2 linked regions of the Prosthecomicrobium sp. N25 genome follow. The protein of the gene in region 1 interacts with the protein of each later gene in a pairwise test. Links are inferred from orthologs where the notes say so. Each region holds a gene or a part of one and is shown on either strand. Other genes may lie near its edges.

Region 1 (7,802 bases):
GCTCGTCATGAAGGTCGGCGGCGCCTCGGGCCCGCTCTACGGGACGCTCTTCATCACGCTCGGCAAGGAACTGCCCGGGCCCGTGGACCGGGCGGTCGCCGCGCGGGCCTTCGCGCGGGCGATCGAAGCCGTCCGGGCGCGCGGCAAGTCGGATCGGGGGCAGAAGACCATGCTGGACGTGCTGATGCCGGTCTCCGACGCGCTCTCGGCCGGCGCTCCGCTCGCCGAGCTCCGCCGGATCGCCGCGGAGGCCGCCGCGGCGACGGTTCCCATGAAGGCGATCCGCGGGCGGGCCTCCTTCCTGGGCGACCGGTCGATCGGGCACATGGACCCGGGCGCCCGCTCGTCGCTGATCATGATCGAGGCGGTCCTGGACGTCCTGGAGGCGAAGGCATGAACGACAAGGTGGGGATCGTCATCGTGTCCCATTCGCCCGACGTGGCGCGCGGCACCGCGGACATGGTCCGCCAGATGGTCGGCACGGACGTGCCGCTCGCCTGGACCGGCGGCGACCCGGGCGGCGGGCTCGGGACCAGTGTGGAGCGGATCATGGCCGCCATCGGCGACGCCTGGTCGGACCGGGGCGTCGCGATCCTGGTCGACCTCGGGGGCGCGGAATCGAACAGCGAGATGGCGATCGAGCTCCTGCCCGAGGAGCGGCGCGACCGCGTGGTGGTATGCAACGCGCCGATCGTCGAGGGCGCCGTGATGGCGGCGACCGAAGCCTGGGGCGGCGCGAGCCTCGAGGAGGTGCGCCGCACCGCCGAAGAGCTCTCGCCCGCCTGAGGAGGACCCGATGACCACTGCCTCCGCCTCCGTCCTGCTCTTCCACGACGTCGGGCTGCACGCGCGCCCGTCGGTCAAGCTGACCAAGCTCGCCAAGGGCTTCGCGGCACAGATCGAGCTCGCCACCAGCGCCGAGGGGCCGTGGATCGACGCCAAGAGCATCGTCCGGGTGATGGCCACCAAGGCGCCGAAGGACACGGTGCTGCATTTCCGAGCCCGTGGCGACGACGCGGAGGCCGCGGTGGCGGCGCTCGTGCGGCTCGTCGAGACGGACTTCGCCGAGGAGGACGCCTGAGGCCATGGGAGACCCGAGACCGGTCGTGCTGAGGGGCCGCGTCGCCGCGCCGGGCTATGCGGCGGGCTGGGCCGTCCGCCTCCACGACGGCGGGACGGAGGACCGCGTCCCGGGCACGCAGGCGGAGGAGATCGAGGCGCTCCGGGCGGCCATCGCGGCCGCGGGCCTGGCCCTCGCCGGGCTCGCCTCGACGCAGGACGACGAAGAGGCCGTCGCGATCCTCGAATTCCAGATCGCCCTGCTGGAGGACTACGAGCTGACCGGGCCGGTCTTCGACGCCGTCGCGGCCGGCAGGCCGGCCGACCGGGCCTGGAACGACCGGCTCGATGCCGAGATCGCGGGGTACCGGGCCGCCGAGGACGATTATTTCCGCGCCCGGTCCGCCGATCTCGACGATCTCAGGGTGCGCGTGCTCCGGCACCTGGCGGGGGCCAGGCACGACCCCACGGACCTGCCGGCCGACGCGGTCGTGGTCGCACGCGACCTGCCGCCCTCGCGATTTCTGGAAATCCCCTGGCGGATCGGCCAGGGCATCGTCCTGGCGGAGGGCAGCCACACGGGGCATGCGGCGATCCTCGCCCGGGCGCGGGGGATCCCGATGCTGGTCGGTGTCGCGGTCGACCGCGTTCCGGAGGGGGTGGAGGTCCTGCTCGATGCGGAGGCCGGCACGGTCGTGGTCGGACCGGACTCCTCGGCGCGCTCGCGCTTCGCCTCGCTGCGCGCGCACCGGACCGAGGAGGAACGGGAGGCCCGGACGCTGGCGCTCGAACCGGCGTCCACCCGAACGGGCGAGCCGGTGTCGATCCTCCTCAACATCGCCGGACCGGACGACCTGAACGGCCTCGACCCCCGGCTCGCCGACGGCATCGGGCTGGTCCGGACCGAGTTCCTCGCGCAGGGGCGGACGCTCGCCACCCTGCCGGACGAGGAGGCCCAGTTCGACGCCTATTCGCGCATCCTGGAATGGGCTGACGGGCGCCCGGTGACCATCCGGACGCTGGACGCGGGCGGCGACAAGCCGATTCCCGGCTACACCCCGGATCGCGAGACCAATCCGTTCCTCGGCCTGCGCGGCGTCCGGCTCTCGCTGGCGCACCCGGAGGTGTTCCGCGTCCAGCTGCGCGCGCTGCTGCGCGCCGCGGCGCTCGGGCCGCTGCAGGTCATGATCCCGATGGTGACCGTCCCGGCCGAGCTCGACGCATGCCGGCGGCTCCTGGAGGAGGAGGCGCAGGCGCTCGACCGGGCCGGGGTGCCGCGCGGCCAGCCCCGGCTCGGCATGATGGTGGAGGTCCCGGCGGCGGCCCTCGCGCTCGATCTCTTCGACGCGGATTTCGTCTCCATCGGCTCCAACGACCTGGTCCAGTACCTGATGGCGGCCGGACGGGACACCGCGGCGGTCGCCGACCTCGCCGACCCGCTCGCGCCGGCCGTTCTGCGCCTGATCCGGATCGTCGCGGAGGCGGCGGACGAGTTGGAGGTGCCGCTCAGCCTCTGCGGCGACGCAGGCGGCGACCCGACCGCGATTCCCGCCCTGCTCGAGGCCGGGTTGCGCTCCTTCTCCATGGGGGCGGCCTCGGTGCCGCGCGCCAAGGCGGCCGTGCGAGCCTGGGGCGGGCGATGACGGACGGCATCGGGCGCAAGGCGGAGGATCCGGTCCCGACCGGCGTGGCGGCCTACAAGACCGTGCTGCGCGAGGTGCTGGAGCGGCGGCCCTCAGGCATGCGCCGGCGCCTCGCCGAGGCGCTCGGCCGCAACCCGAGCTTCGTCAGCCAGATCACCAACCCCGCCTACCCGACGCCGATCCCGGTCGCCCACATCGAGACGATCCTGGAGATCTGCCATTTCTCGGCGGCCGAGAAGGCGCGCTTCCTGGCCGCCTACGAGGCCGCGCACCCGCGGCGGGCGCGGCTCGCCCATCATGCGCCGAAGACCCGGCTCGTCAGCCTGCGCGTGCCGGACCTCGGCGACCCGGCGAAGAACAAGGCTCTCGACGACCTGCTGCACGATCTGGCGGCCCGCGTCGCGGGACTGGCGGAAGACTAGGAAGGAGGCGGCGCCGGCCCGGCCGGCAACCGCTCCAGGGAGGATGTTCATGAAGAAGCTGATCAACAGCGTCGATACCGTCCTGTCCGAGAGCCTCTCGGGCTTCGTCCGCGCCCATGCGGACATCGTCGTCCTGGGGGACGAGGGCAAGTTCGTCCGGCGGCGGCATGTCCAGAAGGGCAAGGTTGCGCTGATCTCCGGCGGCGGCGCCGGCCACGAGCCGCTGCATGCGGGCTTCGTCGGGCACGGCATGCTGGACGCGGCCTGCCCCGGGCAGGTCTTCACGTCGCCGACGCCCGACCAGATGCTCGCGGCCGCCGAGGCGGTCGACGGCGGGGCCGGTACCCTCTTCATCGTGAAGAACTATGAGGGCGACGTCATGAACTTCGAGATGGCGGCCGAGATGGCCGCCGGACCGGTCGCCCGCGTGCTGACGGACGACGACGTGGCGGTGGAGAGCTCGACCTGGTCGACCGGGCGGCGCGGGGTGGCCGGCACCCTGGTGGTCGAGAAGATCGTCGGCGCCGCCGCTGAGGCCGGCTACGACCTCGAGGCCTGCAAGGCGCTCGGCGACCGGGTCAATGCCGAGACGCGGTCGATGGGCGTGGCGCTGACGAGTTGCACGGTCCCGGCCGCGGGCCGGCCGACCTTCGCCATCGGCGAGGACGAGATGGAGATGGGCGTCGGCATCCACGGGGAGCCCGGCCGGCGACGCGTGAAGCTCGCGCCCGCCATGGAGATCGCCGAGGAGATGACGGGCGCGATCTTGCGCGACCTCGGCAATGCGTCGGGCCGTCCCGCGCTGCTACTCGTCAACGGCTTCGGCGGGACGCCCGCCATGGAGCTCTACCTGATGTACGACAACGCCGCGCGCGTGCTGGAGCGGGAGGGCGTGCGCATCGCCCGCTCGGCGGTCGGCAACTACGTGACCTCGCTCGACATGGCGGGCTGCTCGATCACGCTGACGCTGCTCGACGACGAGATGTCGCGGCTCTGGGACGCCCGGGTCCACACCGCCGCCTTGCGCTGGGGGATGTGAGCGGCCGGCCTCAGCCGAGCCAGCGGACGCGGCCGGTCATGGACGTATCGTAGCCGGTCATCTCGGCGGCGCGCTCGCGGAAGCGCCCGCTGGCCAGGAAGGCGGCGAGCGCCTGGAACGGCGGGGTGAAATACTGGCGCTGGCGCAGCACGAGGTCGAAATCCTCCCAGATCAACGGCACGAAGCCGAGACCGGCGGCCACCGCGACCGAACGGGTGGCGATGCCGACGTCGGCCCGGCCGCTGCGGATCGCCTGGGCGAGGTCGGGGCCGGTCGGGCACAGCGGCTGCAGACGGCGGAGGTCGTCGAAGCGCGATCCGGCGGCGGCGAGGAGCTTGAGCAGGAGGAGCTGGGCGCCGGCGCCGGCCGGCCGGAGCGCGAAGGTAGCGCCGGCCTGGATCGCGCCGGGCAGGTCGGCGATCCGGAGCGGGTTGCCCTCCGCGACCAGCAGGCCCTGCTCGCGCCGCACGAGGCCGATCATCACGGCGTCGATGTAGCCCGGCTTCGACGCCACCGTCGCCACGTTGGCGTCCTCGACGTCGCCTAGCGCGTGCAGGTGGATCGCCGCGGCCGCCACCTCGCCGGCCTCGAAGCGGACGAGGCCGCGCTCGCTGCCCTCCGGCAGGCTCGCGAGCCCCGATCCGGATTCGCGCAGCGCCCATTCGATCAGCGGATCGTGGCTGCCACCGAGGATGGGCGGCGGCTCCGGCCGCGCCACGCCGGCCGGGCGCACGAGGCCGCGGGCGAGCCAGCGGTCCAGGTCGGCCTTCGGGAAGAGCCACTTGCCCGTCACCTTCGTGCAGGGGATGGCGCCCTCGGAGACGAGTTCGTAGAGCTTGCGCTCCTTCAGGCGAAGGTAGTCGGCCGCCTCGGCGGTGGTGAAAAGTTCAGACTGCATGAATGTGTTCCCGGTTGCACGACGTGGCCGCCAGTGACACGTCGCGGAGCAGCGACAGAATTCTGCACGGGAACCCGGCCAGGGGGAAGACATGTCAGACGTGAACCGTCGAACCGTGCGCGGCGGTCTCCTGGCGCTCGCGGCCGCGGGGCTGCCGACCGGACCGGGCCGCCGAGCCGCCGGCAGGGCGCCGGAAAGGCGGAACGCGGCCGTATCGGGGTGCCCGGCTGAGCCGTCGCTTTCGCCAGGGCGCCGACTCCCGTAAAGGAGAGCCGGCGCAACGGGCGAGCGAGGGCCGAATGCTGTCGAAGCTGCCGAAGGGACGGGCCGCCGCCTTTCTGGGCCGGGTCGGGATCGTGTCCGGCATGACGCTCCTGTCGCGCGTCACCGGGTTCCTGCGCGACATCGTCATCGCGGGCGTGCTCGGCAACGGCGTGCTGGCGGATGCCTTCTTCATCGCGCTCCGCCTGCCGAACCACTTCCGGGCGATCTTCGCGGAAGGGGCCTTCAACGCCGCCTTCGTGCCGACCTATGCGGGGACGCTGGCGCGGGAGGGCTTCCCCTCCGCGCAGGCGGCGGCGGGACGGATCATCGCGGCCCTGATGGTGCTGCAACTCGTCATCCTCGTCGCCGCGGAGGTCTGGACGCGGGAGTTCCTGGTCCTGCTCACGCCGGACTTCGCCAAGGCCGGCGACATCGCGACGACCACCGTCACGCTCACCCGGATTACTTTCCCGTACCTCGCCGCCGTGACGCTGGTGACGGCGATCGGGGCGGTGCTCAACGCGCACCAGCGCTTCGCGGCGGTGGCGGCGGCGCCGATCCTCTTCAACGCCGGGATCGTGGCGGGGCTGTTCGCCGCCCCCTATTTCCCGACGCCCGCCCATGCCGCGGCGACGGGCGTGGCGGTGGCGGGGCTCGCCGAAATCGCGCTCGTATGGGTCGCGGCGGCCCGGGCCGGGATCATGCCGCGGCCGGTCGCCCCCGCGCTCGACCCGGCGGTCCGAACCTTCCTCAGGCGCGTCGGGCCGGCGGTGATCGGGTCGGGCGCGTCGCAGATCGCCATGCTGGCGGACACCATCCTGGCGGCGTCCCTGCCGGTCGGCGCGGTCTCGGCGCTCTACTACGCGGACCGGCTCTACCAGCTGCCCGTGGGGGTCATCGCGGTCGCGCTCGGGACCGTGCTGCTGCCGGAGCTCTCCGAGCGCTTCGCCAAGGGCGACGTGTCGGGGGCGCGGGCGGCGCGGCGGCGGGCGCTGATCGCGGCGGCGGTCGTCACCCTGCCCTTCGTGGCGGTCTTCACGCTGTTCGGCGACGAGCTCATCCGCCTCGTCTTCGCGCACGGCGCGTTCCGGAAGGAGGCGGCGGACCGGGCCGGCGACACGCTGCAGGCCTACGGGCTCGGGCTGATGGCGGTCGTCATGCTGCGGCCGGTGGTGGCCGGCTTCCACGCGCGCGGCGACACGCGCACGCCGATGCTCGTCGCGCTCGGGGTGCTGATCGTCAACGTCGGGCTGAAGATCGCGCTGACGGGCGTCATCGACGTGCAGGGCCTGGCGCTCGCCACCTCGGCGGCGGCCTGGTGCAACCTGGCGATCCTCTTCCTCCTCTCCCGCCGGATGGAGCGGGAGATTGCGGACGGCCCGGATCAGCGGGCATAGAGCCGGTCGAGGCGGACGAGGCGGTTCACCGCGAGGAGCGCCAGGATCGTGGCGGCGATCAGCAGGGTCGAGACCGCGTGGACGGTCGGCTCCAGGCTGAAGGTCGCCTCGGCGTAGATGCGGACCGGCAGGGTGGTCATGCGCGCGGTGGTGAGGAAGCTCGTCACCGTGACCTCGCCGAAGCTGATCAGGAAACTCATGATGGCGGCGGCGACCATGCCCGGGGCGAGGCCGGGCAGGACGACCAGCAGGAAGCGGCGCACCGGTCCGGCGCCGAGGCTCTGGGCGGCCTCCTCCTGCGCCCGGTCGAGGCCCTCCACGGAGGCGTGCAGCAGGTTGACGGCGAAGGGCAGGATCAGCACCACGTGCACCATCATGAGCCCCAGGAAGGGCGGCAGCGCCGTGTAGACCTGCAGGAGGCGGAGCATGCCGACGCCGATCGCCACATGGGGGAGCGACAGGGGCAGCATCCAGAAGGCCGCGACGGCGGGCAGGCCGGGGAAGCGGTGGCGGGCGAGTGCGAAGGCGGCGGGCAGCGCCAGCGCGATGGCGGTCGCGGCGGCGGCGAGGGCCAGTTGCACCGAGACCCAGAAGGACTGGCCGTAGGCGCCCCCGAGGAGAACCGCCCCGTACCACTTCGTCGTGAAGGCGCGGAAGCCGGCGACGGTCGCCTGAGGCACGTCGTTGAAACTCTGGACGGCGACGAGCACGAGGGGCAGGAGCAGGAGCAGGATCGCGGCGGCCAGGAGCAGCCGGCCGAGCCAGGGACCGACGAGGTCGGCGACGCGGACGACGACGGCCGGCAGGTCGATCGTCCCCGCGGGGCGGCCGGTCGACCAGGGCATGGCCCGGCGGGCGATCCACCAGGCGAGGACGGCAAAGAGCGTGCTCGCGAGCGTCATGATCAGGGCGAGCGCGGAGGCGAGTGGGGCGTTGAGGTTCTGCAGCGCCTCCTGCCAGACCAGCATGCCGGTGGTCCAGACCTTGCGGCCGCCGAGCAGGGTCGCCGACACATAGGCGGTCGAGGACATCAGGAAGACGATCACGATGCCCGACCTGAGCCCGGGGATCGCCAGCGGG
Region 2 (5,925 bases), 360 kb from region 1 along the record:
CCGCCGCGCGCCGACGGTGTCGCCGACCTCTCCCCTCCCCGGCCCGCCGGGCCTCTCCCCGACGCGATTCCGTGTGGAGAGGTACGACCCATGTCCGAAATCCTGTCGAGCGGAGTAATCTCCGCCTTTCTCCAGGTCATCATGATCGACCTGGTGCTCGCCGGCGACAACGCCATCGTGATTGGCCTGGCCGCCGCCGGGCTTCCGCGCGAGCAGCGCAACAAGGCCATCCTGATCGGCATCGTGGCCGCCACCGGCCTGCGCATCGTCTTCGCCGGCCTGACGACCCAGCTCCTCCAGATCGTCGGCCTCCTGCTCGCCGGCGGCATCCTGCTCCTCTGGGTGTGCTGGAAGATGTGGCGCGAGCTGCGCACCACCCATGCCGAGGAGGTCGACGCCGAGGAGGCGCTGGAAGATGTCGACATCAACGCCGACGGCACGATCGCGGCGGGCCCACCGGGGGCGCCGCAGAAGACCTTCGCGCAGGCGGCCTGGCAGATCGTCGTCGCCGACGTCTCCATGTCGCTCGACAACGTGCTGGCGGTGGCCGGCGCGGCGCGCGAGCATCCCTGGGTGCTGGTCTTCGGCCTCGTCCTCTCCATCGCGCTGATGGGCATCGCGGCGAGCTTCATCGCCAAGCTGCTGCAGAAGCATCGCTGGATCGCCTATGTGGGTCTCGCCGTGATCCTCTACGTGGCCCTCGACATGATCTGGCGCGGCACCCACGAGGTCGCCCCGCTGGTCGCCGCCATGCTGTGAGGGCTCTGCCCGGGCCAAGTCCTTGGCCGGGCGGAACCTTAGCGGCCGTTACGCATTCGATTCCCGCGCGTCGTCCGCTTGGGCTGCGCGCGGGAACGCCCCCGTCCCGGTGGGCGCGTCCTTCGGTGGAAGGCATGAATGCGAGGCGAGCCGGCATGCTGCGGCGTTTGAGCGAGACCGAGACCGCGATCCTCGGCGGCATCTCCGAGGTTCAGGACGAGCGGCGCGAGCCGCACCGGATCCTGCGCCCCGGCGAGACCTGCTGGCGCCTCGAGGAGGCCGACAGGGCCGCCGTGCTGGTCGACGCGGAGGCCTATTTCGCCGCCCTCGACACGGCGCTGCGGCAGGCGCGCCGGTCCATCACGATCCTGGGCTGGGATTTCGATGGCAAGATCACGCTGCGGCCCGAGCCGGACGCGCCCGCGCTCGGCGACCTCCTGCGCTCACTCGTGGAGGACCATCCGGAGCTCGAGGTGCGGATCCTGGTCTGGAGCGTCGCGGTCGTGCACGCGCCGGGCGCGCCCCTGCCGCTCCTCATCGGGGCGCCCTGGCAGGACCACCCGCGCATCAGCGTGCGGCTCGATTCCAAGCACCCGATCTACGCCGCGCATCACCAGAAGCTCGTCGCCATCGACGACAGCCTCGCCTTCGTGGGCGGCATGGACCTGACCGTCCGGCGCTGGGACAGCTGCCGGCACGAGGCCGACGACCCGCGCCGCGTCACCTACGAGGGCAAGGCCTACGGGCCGGTGCACGACGTGCAGGCCGTCGTCGACGGCCCGGCGGCGGTGGCGCTCGGCGACCTGGCGCGGGAGCGCTGGCGGATCGCGACCGGCGAGGTCGTGCCGGCACCCGTCCGGAACCCGGGGATCTGGCCGGAAGGCGTGGAGCCGGAATTCCTGCGCGAGCCGATCGGCATCGCGCGGACGCATCCCGCCTGGGGGCCGCACGAGCCCGTGCGCGAGGCGGCACTCCTGACCGCGGAGGCGATCCGGGCGGCCCGCCGCTCCATCTACATCGAGGCGCAGTACCTGACGGCCCGCTACATCCGCGACATCCTGGTCGACCACCTGAAGCGGGAGGACGGCCCGGAGGTGGTGGTCGTGCTGACCTTCTGCGCACGCGGCTTCTTCGAGAAGCTCGTGATGGGCATCAACGGCGAGCGCCTGATCCGGCATCTCAGGCGGCACGACCGCCACGACCGGCTGCGCGTCTTCTACCCGTCCTCGCCCGGGCGGGAGGAGACGGAGTGCCCGATCCACGTGCACGCCAAGGTGGTCGTCGTCGACGACCTCCTACTCCGGATCGGGTCGTCCAACCTGAACAACCGTTCGGTCGGCCTCGACACGGAATGCGACATCGCCATCGAGGGGACGAGCCCGGCGACCCGCCGGCGCATCGCCGCCATCCGGGACCGCCTGCTCGGTGAGCACCTCGACGCGGAGCCCGAGGCGGTCGGCCGGACACACGCCGAGGAGGGCTCGCTCATCCGCACGATCGACCGCCTCAACGCCAATCCGCGGCGGCTGAAGCTCTCGCCGGCCTTCGACAGCCGGGGCGCCGTCCGCTCCATGCCGGGCACGTTCCTGCTCGATCCCGGCAAGCCGTTCGAGCCGCTGTGGTTCCTGAAGAAGCGGACCTGAAACCGGGATCACGCGCGCCACACCTGATCGTGATACCCTCGCCGCCGCGGAAGGCCTTGCGCCTCTCCGGGGCGGCGGCTATTCCGCGCCCTCCCGATGGTCAGGGGAGCGGCGCCGGTTCGATCCGGCGCCGGGCCAATCGGAGGAAGTGTACATGATCGGGAATTGGTTCCTGCGCCTCGGCGTGCTCGCGGCCCTCACGGGCATGGGCCTCGGCATCGTCATGGGGGCCTCGCACGACCACAGCCTCGCGCCCGTCCACGCCCATATCAATCTCGTCGGCTTCGTGTCGATGTTCCTGGCGGGCCTCTTCTACAAGGTCGTGCCGGCGGCGGAGGGCAAGGCGGCGGGCCTGCATCTCGGGCTCGCGACGACAGGCCTCGTGCTGATCGCGCCGGGGATCGCGGGGGCGGTGCTGTCGAAGCCCTGGGGGGAACCGGTCGCCATCGCGGGCTCGCTCGTCACCATCTCGGCCATGCTGGTCTTCGCCGCGATCGTCACCGCTCACACGCGCCGTGCCCCGGCGGCGAGCCGGATCGCCATGCCGGCGACGTCCGCGCTCAACGGCTGAGGCCGGGCAGCGCCTTCGCGCCGAGCGGAGCGCCTCGCCTGATCGCGCGCGGCGCGAGACGGGGCGCTCCGGCCCGCTCCCGGTGCCGGATCGCGCCGACGATCCGCAGCGGACCCACAGGAACGGAACCGGAACATTTTGGTCGCGGCGCGCTCTGATCCGTGAGACAATCACAGGCGATTCGTGGTAGCACCCGCCCATGACGCCGTCCGACCGGAGCCCCATGGCCAAGTCCCAAGACCTCTTCGCGAAGCTCCCCGAGCCGGAGGCCCCGCCGCGTCCGGCCGCGCCCGCGCCGAAGCCCCTGCGGGCGGTTCCGATGCGGTCCGGCACGCCCGGGGAGGCCGAGTACAACGCTTCCCACATCGAGGTCCTGGAGGGGCTCGAGCCGGTGCGCCGGCGGCCCGGCATGTATATCGGCGGTACGGACGAGAAGGCGCTGCACCACCTCTTCGCCGAGGTGATCGACAACGCGATGGACGAGGCCGTGGCGGGCCATGCCAGCTTCATCGACGTGCGGCTGGAGGCGGACGGGACGCTGACAGTCTCGGACAACGGTCGCGGCATTCCGGTCGACCCGCATCCCAAGTATCCGGGCAAATCGGCGCTCGAAGTCATCATGACGATGCTCCATTCGGGCGGCAAGTTCGACGGCAAGGCTTACGAGACGTCGGGCGGCCTGCACGGGGTCGGCGTTTCGGTGGTCAACGCGCTGTCCGAGAGCCTCGAGGTCGAGGTCGCCAAGAACCGTCGGCTCTACCGGCAGCGCTTTTCGCGCGGGCATCCGGTGACCGGGCTCGAGGAGCTCGGCGAGGTCATGAACCGGCGCGGGACGACCGTGCGCTTCCGCCCCGATCCGCAGATCTTCGGGCCGGCGGCGAAGTTCGACCCCTCACGGGTCTTCCGGATGACGCGGTCGAAGGCCTATCTCTTCGGCGGGGTGGAGATCCGGTGGTCCTGCCCGACGGAGCTGGTGGCGGGCGGCGAGACGCCCGACAAGGCGGTCTTCCATTTTCCCGGGGGCCTGAAGGACTTCCTGGCGGAGAAGCTGAAGGGCGAGCGGCTCGCCGTCGACGACGTCTTCGCGGGGCGGACGGCGAAGACCTCGGGCCACGGCGCGGTCGAATGGGCGGTCGCCTGGTTCGCCGGCGACGGTTTCGTCTCCTCCTACTGCAACACGGTGCCGACGCCGGAGGGGGGCACGCACGAGCAGGGCCTCAGGGTCGCGCTGCTCAGGGGCTTGCGCGCCTATGCGGATCTGGTCGGCAACAAGCGGGCCGCCATCCTGACCGCCGAGGACGTCATGACGACGGCCGGGGCGATGCTCTCGGTCTTCATCCGGGAGCCGGAGTTCGTCGGCCAGACCAAGGACAAGCTCGCCACCGCCGAGGCCCTGCGCATCGTCGACACGGCCATCAAGGACGCCTTCGACCACTGGCTCGCGGGCTCGCGCGCGCAGGCCGACCGGCTGCTCGACTGGTCGCTGGAGCGGGCCGACGAGCGGCTTAGACGGCGGCAGGAGAAGGAGATCCTGCGCAAGACGCCGATCCGCAAGCTGCGCCTTCCCGGCAAGCTGGCGGACTGCTCGGACACGGCCGCGCAGGGGTCGGAGCTCTTCATCGTTGAGGGCGATTCGGCCGGCGGCTCGGCCAAGCAGGCGCGCGACCGGCGTTCGCAGGCGGTGCTGCCGCTCCGCGGCAAGATCCTCAACGTGGCCAACGCGACGCGCGACAAGCTCGGCGCCAACCAGCAGCTCGCCGACCTGGTGCAGGCGCTCGGCTGCGGGGTCGGAAAGGCCTGGCGCGAGGAGGACCTGCGCTACGACAAGATCATCGTGATGACCGACGCGGACGTGGACGGCGCCCACATCGCCTCGCTGCTCATCACCTTCTTCTACCGCGAGATGCCGGACCTGATCCGGCGCGGCCATCTCTATCTGGCGGTGCCGCCGCTCTACCGGATCACCCACGGCTCCAAGACCGTCTACGCCCGCGACGACGCCCACAAGGCCGAGCTCATGGCGTCCGTCTTCAGGAACAAGAAGCCCGAGATCGGCCGTTTCAAGGGCCTCGGCGAGATGATGCCGTTCCAGCTCAAGGAAACCACCATGGACCCGAAGACCCGGACGCTCCTGCGCGTCGAGGTCATCGAGGGCCAGGAGGACGCGACCAAGGACTCCGTCGAGCGCCTGATGGGCAACAAGCCCGAAGCCCGCTTCGCCTTCATCACCGAAAAAGCCGCCTTCGCGAGCGATCTCGATCTGGATATCTGAGGGGGTCTATTCTTGAGTGACAATACCTACCACGTGCCGCGACTGGACGATCGTTCAATAATTCGATTCCTAAGGGCGTCTATTGCGGAATTCCCACTTCTATCGGCTTCAATTTATGTCCAAGGGTACCCTGAATCAATAAGCCTCTCCAGTGCTGAAGTTGAAATGTTGATTGCTCACCCCTCTTCTTCGGCAATTCATCAAGCGCAGTTGCAGGTTCCGGGGTTTACTTTCACGATTGCGAGGACAAGTAACGCGGACTCAATTCTTGATAGAGTTAACACTAATTGGATCCACAATTCCCCTCAGAATGGGGGGGGTGCAACCTGAGAATCGAGAGCAGCTGTTCGCATTTCTATTGTTTGCTCATAAGGAAATAGGTAAGTATGCATTTGCTTCTAACAAGGGAAAGATTGATACGCTCAACGTAAGTTCAACGATCCAGGCTCTTGAAGCCACTCAACTGTCTATAATTGAAAAATACAATACGTTGCTTGTCGATAACATCAACACTCTCGAACAGGAACGAAGGCGACTCAGTACTGAATTCGAAGCTGAACGCGCTTCACTTTTAGCGAGGCATGAAGAACAAAATATCAGGCTTGAGGCTCAGCGATCGGAACTCGAAGCAATTAGAAGGCAAGTAGATGATAGAACTAATACTCATGCAAGACGTGAAA

The links.
Region 2: the proteins of dhaK (region 1) and parE interact in binary tests that used the Escherichia coli proteins (3 or more experiments, as listed by UniProt). The link is inferred for Prosthecomicrobium sp. N25 from one-to-one orthologs.

Annotation. Positions count from the first base shown.
Region 1 is NZ_JBBCAT010000001.1:1,936,998-1,944,799, reverse strand. Bases 2,179-5,168 are described here. They hold dhaK (dihydroxyacetone kinase subunit DhaK), read left to right. Parts: upstream 2,179-3,173; coding sequence 3,174-4,163; downstream 4,164-5,168. Other genes in these bases: WBG79_RS08765 (helix-turn-helix transcriptional regulator), read right to left, coding at 4,174-5,061; WBG79_RS08775 (hypothetical protein), read left to right, coding at 2,699-3,124; ptsP (phosphoenolpyruvate--protein phosphotransferase), read left to right, coding at 2,179-2,702. Outside these bases: dihydroxyacetone kinase subunit DhaL, read left to right, coding at 1-397; dihydroxyacetone kinase phosphoryl donor subunit DhaM, read left to right, coding at 394-786; WBG79_RS08785 (HPr family phosphocarrier protein), read left to right, coding at 797-1,081; more of ptsP, read left to right, coding at 1,086-2,178; murein biosynthesis integral membrane protein MurJ, read left to right, coding at 5,361-6,722; WBG79_RS08755 (ABC transporter permease subunit), read right to left, coding at 6,710-7,802. UniProt on the Escherichia coli protein: Dihydroxyacetone binding subunit of the dihydroxyacetone kinase, which is responsible for the phosphoenolpyruvate (PEP)-dependent phosphorylation of dihydroxyacetone via a phosphoryl group transfer from DhaL-ATP.
Region 2 is NZ_JBBCAT010000001.1:2,297,599-2,303,523, reverse strand. Bases 2,810-5,720 are described here. They hold parE (DNA topoisomerase IV subunit B), read left to right. Parts: upstream 2,810-3,196; coding sequence 3,197-5,245; downstream 5,246-5,720. Other genes in these bases: WBG79_RS10395 (hypothetical protein), read left to right, coding at 5,565-5,720; WBG79_RS10405 (hypothetical protein), read left to right, coding at 2,810-2,973. In the rest of the region: WBG79_RS10415 (TerC family protein), read left to right, coding at 91-759; WBG79_RS10410 (phospholipase D-like domain-containing protein), read left to right, coding at 915-2,402; more of WBG79_RS10405, read left to right, coding at 2,557-2,809; more of WBG79_RS10395, read left to right, coding at 5,721-5,925. UniProt on the Escherichia coli protein: Topoisomerase IV is essential for chromosome segregation; it is the principal protein responsible for decatenating newly replicated chromosomes. It relaxes supercoiled DNA.